2 regions of the Sinobacterium norvegicum genome follow, and region 1 is predicted to be linked to the other one. Evidence: riboswitches for the same ligand, from Rfam matches in the RefSeq annotation. Region 1 holds a riboswitch; the other holds the start of a gene.
What was found. Region 1 has a riboswitch for cobalamin ahead of L9P87_RS12475 (TonB-dependent receptor domain-containing protein). Riboswitches for the same ligand answer to the same signal wherever they lie in the genome.
Positions count from the first base shown of each region.

Region 2: it holds a riboswitch for cobalamin, as region 1 does, so the genes downstream of both, L9P87_RS17475 (CbtB domain-containing protein) here and L9P87_RS12475 (TonB-dependent receptor domain-containing protein) in region 1, are expected to answer to the same signal.

Region 1 is NZ_CAKLPX010000003.1:126,465-130,831, reverse strand. It holds gene L9P87_RS12490 (AmpG family muropeptide MFS transporter) at 1-724, opposite strand, end outside; gene L9P87_RS12485 (YajQ family cyclic di-GMP-binding protein) at 729-1,211, opposite strand; gene L9P87_RS12480 (ketopantoate reductase family protein) at 1,351-2,364, shown strand; cobalamin riboswitch at 2,403-2,553, shown strand; gene L9P87_RS12475 (TonB-dependent receptor domain-containing protein) at 2,667-4,367, shown strand, end outside.
Region 2 is NZ_CAKLPX010000008.1:14,667-19,033, forward strand. It holds gene L9P87_RS17460 (SDR family NAD(P)-dependent oxidoreductase) at 1-580, opposite strand, end outside; gene L9P87_RS17465 (TetR/AcrR family transcriptional regulator) at 777-1,376, shown strand; gene L9P87_RS17470 (hypothetical protein) at 1,655-1,972, shown strand; cobalamin riboswitch at 1,996-2,192, shown strand; gene L9P87_RS17475 (CbtB domain-containing protein) at 2,224-2,400, shown strand; gene L9P87_RS17480 (CbtA family protein) at 2,492-3,262, shown strand; gene L9P87_RS17485 (AAA family ATPase) at 3,265-4,367, shown strand, end outside.

The DNA.
Region 1 (4,367 bases):
CCACAAACTGGTCGAGCCAGTTTTTCAGTTGTGCTGTTTTACTCAACGAACTCCCACGGTCAATCAATGGCTCTGGTGTCTTCTCGCCGCTGGGTCGACGGGCTATCATCACTGTCACAACACCAATTAACATACAGCCAGCCATCACCTGATAGGCCACAGACCAACTGTACCAATCGGCGATATACAACGAACCCGCACCGGCCACCAGTAGGGCCAGACGATAACCAAACACATAAGCGGCGGCCATGGCTCCTTGGTAGCGCTGCTCGAGTATCTCGATACGGTAGGCGTCGATGGCAATATCTTGTGTCGATGAGCCAAAGGCAACCATGACTGCGTAAACGGCAATCATAGTCAGCTGGCTCGACGGGTCTGCGCCGCTCATCGCCAGCAGGGCGGTGACCACAATCAACTGGCCAAATAGAATCCAACTGCGACGCTGCCCCAGTATCCGCCCCAGCATTGGAAGCTGAATACGGTCGACGACCGGCGACCAGAAGAACTTGACGGAATAGGTAATCCCCACCCAGCCAAAAAAACCTATCAAGGCCTTGCTAACCTGATAATCACTCAGCCAAGCCGTTAGAGTTGAAAACACCAGCAAAAATGGCAGCCCGGCAGAGAAGCCCAGCAGCAGCATAATCACCACACTGGGCTGGCTATAAACCTTTAGTGCCTGTGCCCAGCTGAGCTTCTCGATATCGCTTTCGATAGTCGACAACAGCTTAATCGCGGAAGTTTTTGAATTGCAGTGGCTGACCGTAGTCTTCACCGCGCAACAGGTTCATAATCTGCTGCAGGTCATCACGCTTCTTGCCCTCGACCCGCACCTGCTCATCTTGAATCGTCGCCTTGACCTTGAATTTGGTTTCTTTAATGGCCTTCATAATCTTTCGGCATGCATCCTTGTCGAGGCCATTTTTAAAGGTGATACTCTGGCGCACCGTCATCCCCGTGGTCACCATATCGGCCAAATCCATTGCCCCGGGATCGATGTTGCACTTGTGCAATGTGCCGGTCAGAATATCGACCATTTGGCTAACCTGAAACTCGGCACCGGCACTCACACCAACCACCATACCGTCGAGGTCAAATTGCGCGTCGACCCCTTTAAAATCGAAACGGGTGGTAATCACTCGGCGTGCCTGATCGACGGCGTTAGTCAGCTGGTGTTTATCAACTTCGGAAATAGTGTCAAAGCTTGGCATGATCAAACCCTTTAAAAATATGTGAATAGCGTGACGCTAGCGTATTATCACCACAGTCGCTACTATAACCGCCTAAGGGCAACTAGCAAACGTCTATCTGGACAAAACAACCAGTTAATCAAGTCAGTATAACGGTCCGATGAAGCCCAACACCGCCGCCGACATATTCAGCAAGCAGTCAATTATGCCAAGGTCTCGCTCAGCAAAGCAAAATCTCGCCGCTTCGGCATGGTATATTCTCGGTGCCGGGGCCATCGGCTGCCTGTGGGCGGCAAGTTTACAACAACAAAATATCCGAGCAACACTTGTTGTCAGAGATGAGAAGTCGATTGACTTATACAACACCAACGGTGGGCTCAGCCTCAATCGCGACCAGCAAACCGTGATGCTGGCCGCCGAGCTGGTCACACCAACACAGATCGACCAACCTATCAGCCGACTGATTGTCGCCACCAAGGCGCAGCATACCCTCGAGGCCCTGGCCAGCATTGCCGACAACCTCGCCGATGACGCCACAATATTGCTACTGCAAAACGGCATGGGCCAGCAACAGGCGGTGGTGGAACAATACCCCAGCACCCAGCTTTACTGTGGTATTAGCACCGACGGTGCCTATGTCGCCTCGCCGTTCAATATTATCCATGCCGGTGCCGGCAATACGGTGATTGGCCGCTTTCCCGAACAGCTGTCCAATGACCGCCAGCTCACGGCTCTGCTCGATGATTTACCCAACCAACAGTTAAGCCTTGAGACCAGCCATCATATTGAACCGCTGTTGTTAAAAAAAGTGTTGATCAACACCCTGATCAATCCACTGACAGCGGTTCATCAATGCCGCAACGGCGATCTGTTAGCACTGCCCGATGTCTACCTGCAGCTGCAACAATTAGCCGCCGAAGTCGATCAAGTAACACGGGCAGCTGGCCACTATCACGCCGTTGGTTCGGCGCTGGAGCTGGCCCGTGAAGTGGCCACCGCCACCGCCAACAACCGCTCCTCGATGCTGCAGGACCGTCAGGCCGGACGCCGCACCGAAATAGACTATATTCTCGGTTACTTTTGTCGGCTGGCAGAAAAGAATAATATTGCCACCCCCCTGTGTGATGCGCTGCTAAACATGGTTCGACAATGGCCAGTCAACGACCAAGCTTAATGCGCTAACCGTTGACCCCCCAACAACCCCAAGGTATAGTTCCGCCCACTGTATAAGGTGCCGTCTGACAGAGAATACTGCGACGGACTCAGGGAATTAGGTACCGACATTGGTCGAACTCCTAGGCTGCCCCCGCAACGGTATGTGTGAAAACACAAGCCCGGAACCTGCCCTTAACAGCGATGCAAACGATGACGCGGAGGGCCTCATCGCAGAGAACTACTGAGTCTGACTCACGCTGTCTGCTATTTCCCCCGCCCAATCCAACACGATGTTGAACCTACCTTGATTGGGATATAAAAATGTTTAAGAAACTCGCACTGCCCGCCGCCATTCTTGCGGCAGCCCCGGTATTTGCCACCGAAAACACCAACGATAAGATCGAAGAAACCGTCATTGTTGCCTCACGCGTTGAGACACCGGTCAGCCAGGTGTTAGCCCCTGTTACTGTGATCAGCAAGGCCGATATCGAGCGTATCCAACCACCCTCACTCGGCGCCCTACTCGACAGTACTGCCGGCGTTAATATGGTTCAAAGTGGGGGTACCGGCGCTCAAACCAGTCTGTTAATTCGCGGCTCGGCGACAGCCCAGTCTGTCGTTTTACTCGATGGCCTTCGTGTTGGCTCAGCCACCACTGGCAGTACCGCCTACCAATATTTAGACGCCAACAGTATTGAGCGTGTTGAAATTGTCCGCGGTTCACGCTCCAGCCTCTATGGCGCCGATGCCGTTGGCGGTGTTATCCAATTATTCACCAATGAAGGTCTGCGCAACCAAGACTATAACCAAGCCTATATCAAGCAGGGTTACGGATCACACAATACCCTCAATACCGCCGCCGGCATTCAAGGTCAGAGCAACAACACCTTCTACCAGGCATCAGCCTCTCACTACGAGACCGAGGGCTTTGACAGCACCGCAGAGAAAGACAACGGTAACGACGATAATGAAGCTTTCCGCAATACCACTCTTTCTGCTGCTGTAGGCCACCACTTCAGCGAAGACTTCAGCCTAAAGGCGACAGCTTACCAGTCTTTCGGTAAGAGCGAGTTCGACAATAACAAGCCGAGCAACCCCGATTGGTCGCCTGCTGACCCCAGCATTGCCGTTAATCCGTATACCGATTATCAGGTCACAGCCACATCGCTTAAGGCCGATTGGACGGTCAACAGTGTATGGCGTACCGAGGCTGTTATCGGTGCCAGTAAGGACGAAACCACGTCAAAAGACGCCTACGCCGACGACAACAACAATCTGCTGTCTTTCTACCCCTCGGAATTCAATACCCAGCGCTACTTTGCCAACTGGTTAAATGAATTCACCATCACCGACAACCAGCGCCTGATCGCCGGTATCGATGGCCAGAAAGACAGCGTTGACTCCACCGCCGACTTCTCTGAGGATGAGCGTGACAACGTCGCCGTCTATGGTCAGTATGAGATTGACTTCGAACGCACCCACTTAGCACTGTCAGGCCGCAGCGATGACAACAGCGCCTACGGCACCAACAATACTGGCCAAGTCGACTTCGGTGTTGACCTCAGCGACAACATCAACGTCGTCGCCAGCTATGGCACCGCCTTCCGTGCACCATCGTTTAACGACCTTTACTACCCCGATGATGGCTCCGCTGTCGGTAACCCCGATATTAAGCCTGAGTCATCGAAGAACAAAGAGCTGTCGATCCGCGGCCACTTCGATCTTGTCGATGTGCAGGTCAACCTCTTCCACAATGAAGTCGACGACTTAATCGAATGGGTCTACAACCCAAACACTTACTACTCTCAGCCTGAAAACGTCAGCGAAGCCACGCTCAAAGGTGTTGAAGTCGTTGTCTCTACCGAGATTGCTCAGTGGACACTCGATGCCAACTACACTCACCTGTCGGCCACTAACGAGACCACTGGGTATGATCTTGTTCAGCGCCCAGAACACAGTGCTGATTTCGATCTTCACCGTGACTTCGGCCAGTGGAGCGTCAGTCTGATGCAGCAGATCCGC
Region 2 (4,367 bases), on a different contig from region 1:
GCTCAGTAATCGCTGCAGGGCAGACAATATTGCAGGTAATACCATACTTACCCCATTCAACAGCCGCTGTGCGACTGAGCGCGCGTAATGCTTCTTTTGAGCTGTTGTAGCCGGCGGTATATTGATGTGCATTGATGCCATTAAGGCTGGCCATATTGATGATTCTTCCTTTGCCGCTGCTCTTAAGGTAGGGGAAGGCTTTCTGCATCAGCCAAAAGGGTCCCATGCAATTGACAGCCATGTTCTGCTGCATCGATGCACTGTTCATCTTCTCCAGTCGAGAGATCGCCTCACTGGGGGTGGCATTGTTGACAATCACATCGATGCCGCCAAACGCTGAGACAGTGGCATTCACTAGGTTGGCGACGCTGCTCTCATTGGCCACGTCGGTGGCGACAAAGATGGCCTTGGTGTTACTGAACTGTTGGTTGATCTCCTCGGCAACAGCGTTGCCTTTAGCCTCATTACGGTTAGCAATAACGATGTTGGCGCCCTCAGCGGCAAAGGCACGGGCTACGCCGCGACCGATACCCTGGCCGGCTCCGGTAATGATTGCTGTCGTGTTTGCTAGGCTTGGCATAATATTCCTCTTGTTATTAGCGCTTATTGACGATGTTGATAGACTAGTTAAACTGTTTACATGTGTAAAGTTACACTTTACACATGTAAAGTTATTTGTGGTTCTATAGAGGGCTGCCGTAACCTGCTGACTATAGGTATACTGATGGTGAAATGCTTGGCCATAGGGTTGAGTAGCTAGGTAGGTGTGGAGATTTATGAGTAAAGCAGTAGACGGTGACAACCATTCGGCATTGCCCCGCAGAGAGCAGCTAAGGCTGCAGACTCAGGATGTCATTTTTAAGGCGGCGATGGTTGAGATCTCAGCTGTTGGCCTGGCTAATATGAAGATAGACACGGTGGCCAAGAAGGCCGGTGTCACGCGGCCAACGATTTATGCTCACTTCCCGACTAAAGAGGACTTTTTGCGAGAGCTTGAGTTACGGACCCAGCAGCGAGCCTTGAGTTTGATGCAGCAACATATTGGCTCTGCTACCGGTTTGGATCTTATCCATAAGATGATCGATGCCATTTTTGAGTTGTTGGAGCGGACGCCGCAGACATTGCGGCGAGAGGTTTTTGGTTTTGTTATCCGCCATCCCGCTAAAGCTAACTGGAGCGAAAACGCGCTGTTCAGTTTTCTGCATCAAAGTATTTTGCAGGGCCAGCAGGCAGGGGATATACCGAAGGGGTATTCTCCAGAGGAATTGGTACAAATATCGACCACATCAATATTTGGATTTTTAGCCGTAGAGGCTGAGGACGCCGAGGGGCGGAGAAAGCGTTGTCACCAAATGGTAGGTCTTTTGTTCAGTTAATTTTAGCCAATATTAGATATTTAAATACATTTATTTGATCCTTTCGATCTTGACTGACTCATTGTTTTCTTGATAAGTATATAACCGTATTACTGGTGTCGGTATTTGTGGTAATAATGAGTCTAAACCAATGAAAAGTTGAGGTTGTTATGAGTGTTGTGTTAATTGCTATCGCTGTTACTGGCTTGTCTTCTGTTGGCTTCTCGCTTGTTCGAGAAATTAAAAGTGTCGGTGAGTTTGATTAAGCCTCATAACATTTTTATTTTTAGTTCTCATTTGTGCAAAAAATGTATCAGTCTCTGATCGAGTTTTTTGAAGAAATTATTAATGGTCAGGTTCCAGTCGCGCTTCCTCCGGAAATGAAACGCATAGGGTCTGACTTCTGCTTTACTCTTCCCTCGCTGTATCGCTACCTAAATGACGATGAACACTGCAGTTATTTGCAGTTTCGTTCACAGATTTATCAATCCACATTGAATACTGATTTAGCGCAATTAGGCTGGGCTGTCGATATTGTGACGGCTGCCGATCATGTTGATCAAACTGTCTATGGCCTGCTTCCGCTCGCTCGGATAAATTTAAATTGTCGCTTGTAACACTGGGGTTAGATACGTATTATTGCCTGCACAATTAAGTAGGTGCCCCTAGTGGGATAATCGGGAAGTATGGTCGCATACGTGCAATTCCATCGCTGCCCCCGCATCGGTAAAAGAGAGTAGCTTGCATCGCCACTGGGTAATTGACTATCTGGGAAGGCGCAAGTGTTGTTGTAATACCTCTCTGAGCCCGAAGACCGGCCTGTTTACTATTAACCCTTATACGGCACGGTGGGTGCAAAGGAAGTTTTATGTCTACTCAAGTAGTAAATTCTGCTGGTACAACCTCGTTTTCAACTCTTTCTCAGTCCTTGACTGCAGTCTGTTTTGGCTTTTTAGTGCTATTTTCCGTTGGTTTTTCACCAATGGATGTTGCGCATAACGCCGCTCATGATACCCGTCACTCTTTGGCTTTTCCCTGTCATTAAGCCTGCGCTTAATCTCAAGTTTTTGCTAAAAATTAAATAGTCATCTCCATCATTTTTTGATGGGGGAGTGTTTTTATGGTTGAGGGTAATCATGTTTTTTCGTGGAATAATTTTTAATGCCATCTTGGTAGGTCTACTGGCAGGCGTTGTATTAACGGCGGTTCAATTGTTGAGTGTGGTGCCGATTATCTTTGCTGCTGAAAGCTATGAGGTCGCTGAACCTGTCGCTGCTGTAGCGTCACATAGTCATGCTGAGGGGGTGGCGGCACATCATCATGATACAGAGGCCTGGGGGCCTAAGGACGGGCTGGAGCGAAGTTTATATACCCTGCTGTCGAATGTGTTAGCCGGTATAGGATTTGCCGCAGTGTTGCTGGCCGTGATGGCTCAGCTTAGTGTGCATAGACTGGTCAGCCCAACATTGGCGGCCGGTGTGCTTTGGGGCTTATCAGGATTTATTGCCTTTTTTATCTGGCCTGCTATCGGTTTGCCGCCAGAGATTCCAGGGGTTGAGGCTGCTGCGTTGGAATACCGTCAAGTGTGGTGGGTGCTGGCAGTTGCCTGTGCCGCCGCAGCACTGGCGATAGCTGCTTTTGCACCAGTCATCGTTAAAATCGCCGCGGTGCTGGTTGCTGCAGTTCCCTTTATCATAGGTGCTCCGCATGCTGATTTGCCGATGTTTAGCCATGAGGATCCTGCCGCTGTTGACGCGCTGACAAGGTTGCATGAGCAGTTCGTGGTGGCCAGTGGCCTGACAAATTTGCTGTTTTGGTTGGTGCTAGGACTGTCGGCAGCCTTTGCAGTTAGGCGTCTGGTACGCCCTTATCTGGCGGCTGCGGTGTCACCCAGGAGCGCTGCATAGCTGTGTCTAACTATCCTTTTACGGCGGTTGTTGGTCAGACGGCTTTTAAAAAAGCGTTGATTCTTGCTGCGATAAATCCAGCGGTGGGTGGTGTGCTGATCTGCGGCCCAAGAGGTGCCGCTAAGTCGACATTGTCACGTGCTGTTGCTGATGTTTTGCCGAGCGAAGACGCTGCCTTTGTGACGCTTCCTCTGGGAGCCAGTGAAGAAATGTTAGTCGGTAGCTTGGATTTGCAAAAAGTTTTGGATCAACAGCAGGTGGTTTTTCAACCGGGGCTGCTGGCCAAGGCCGACGGTGGAGTTCTCTATGTTGATGAGGTCAATCTGTTACCTGATACCTTGGTCGATCAGTTGCTTGATGTGGCAGCGTCGAAACACAATGTGGTCGAGCGTGATGGTGTCAGCCATCAGCACACAACGGACTTTGTGTTGCTGGGGACGATGAATCCCGATGAGGGTGAATTGCGTGGCCAGTTACTTGACCGTTTTGGTTTCTGTGTGCAGTTGGGTAATGATTACACCACCGATCAACGAGTTGATATTGTGACTCTGCGTGAGCAGTTTGACGCGGATCCATCCGCCTTTATTGATCGGTACCAGGCAGAGCAGTTGGCGCTCAAACGGCGCTTGTTGATGGCGCAGCAGCGCTTGGTTGATGTCCGCTGTGAGCGGGCATTACGGCTGTCGATAGCGGAGCTATGTCAGCAGGCGGCGGTCGATGGTTTGCGTGCTGACATCGTTTGTCTGCAGGCTGCCAAGGCTCACGCCGCATGGCAGCAGCGAACAGAGGTAATAGCAGAGGATATAGCGGCGGTGTCTGAGTTGGTGCTCAACCATAGGCGACGGAATATTAAACCGCCATCCCCGCCGTTTACTCGCCCTGATCACCCCAGAGATCAGCAGTCTGACCGCTCAGCGGCAGACCAACCGTCATCGGGCAATGAGGCGGCAGGAGAGTGGGGCAGTCTGTCGCAGCCGGTGGATGGCGATGATGTCAGCAGCGATGTCTATCTGGCAAAACCTGTTGACCGGCAGCGCAGTGAACGCTCGTTAGAGGGTGGAAAGATTAAAGGCGGCCATATGGGGCGTCAGCAGCAGAGTCGACA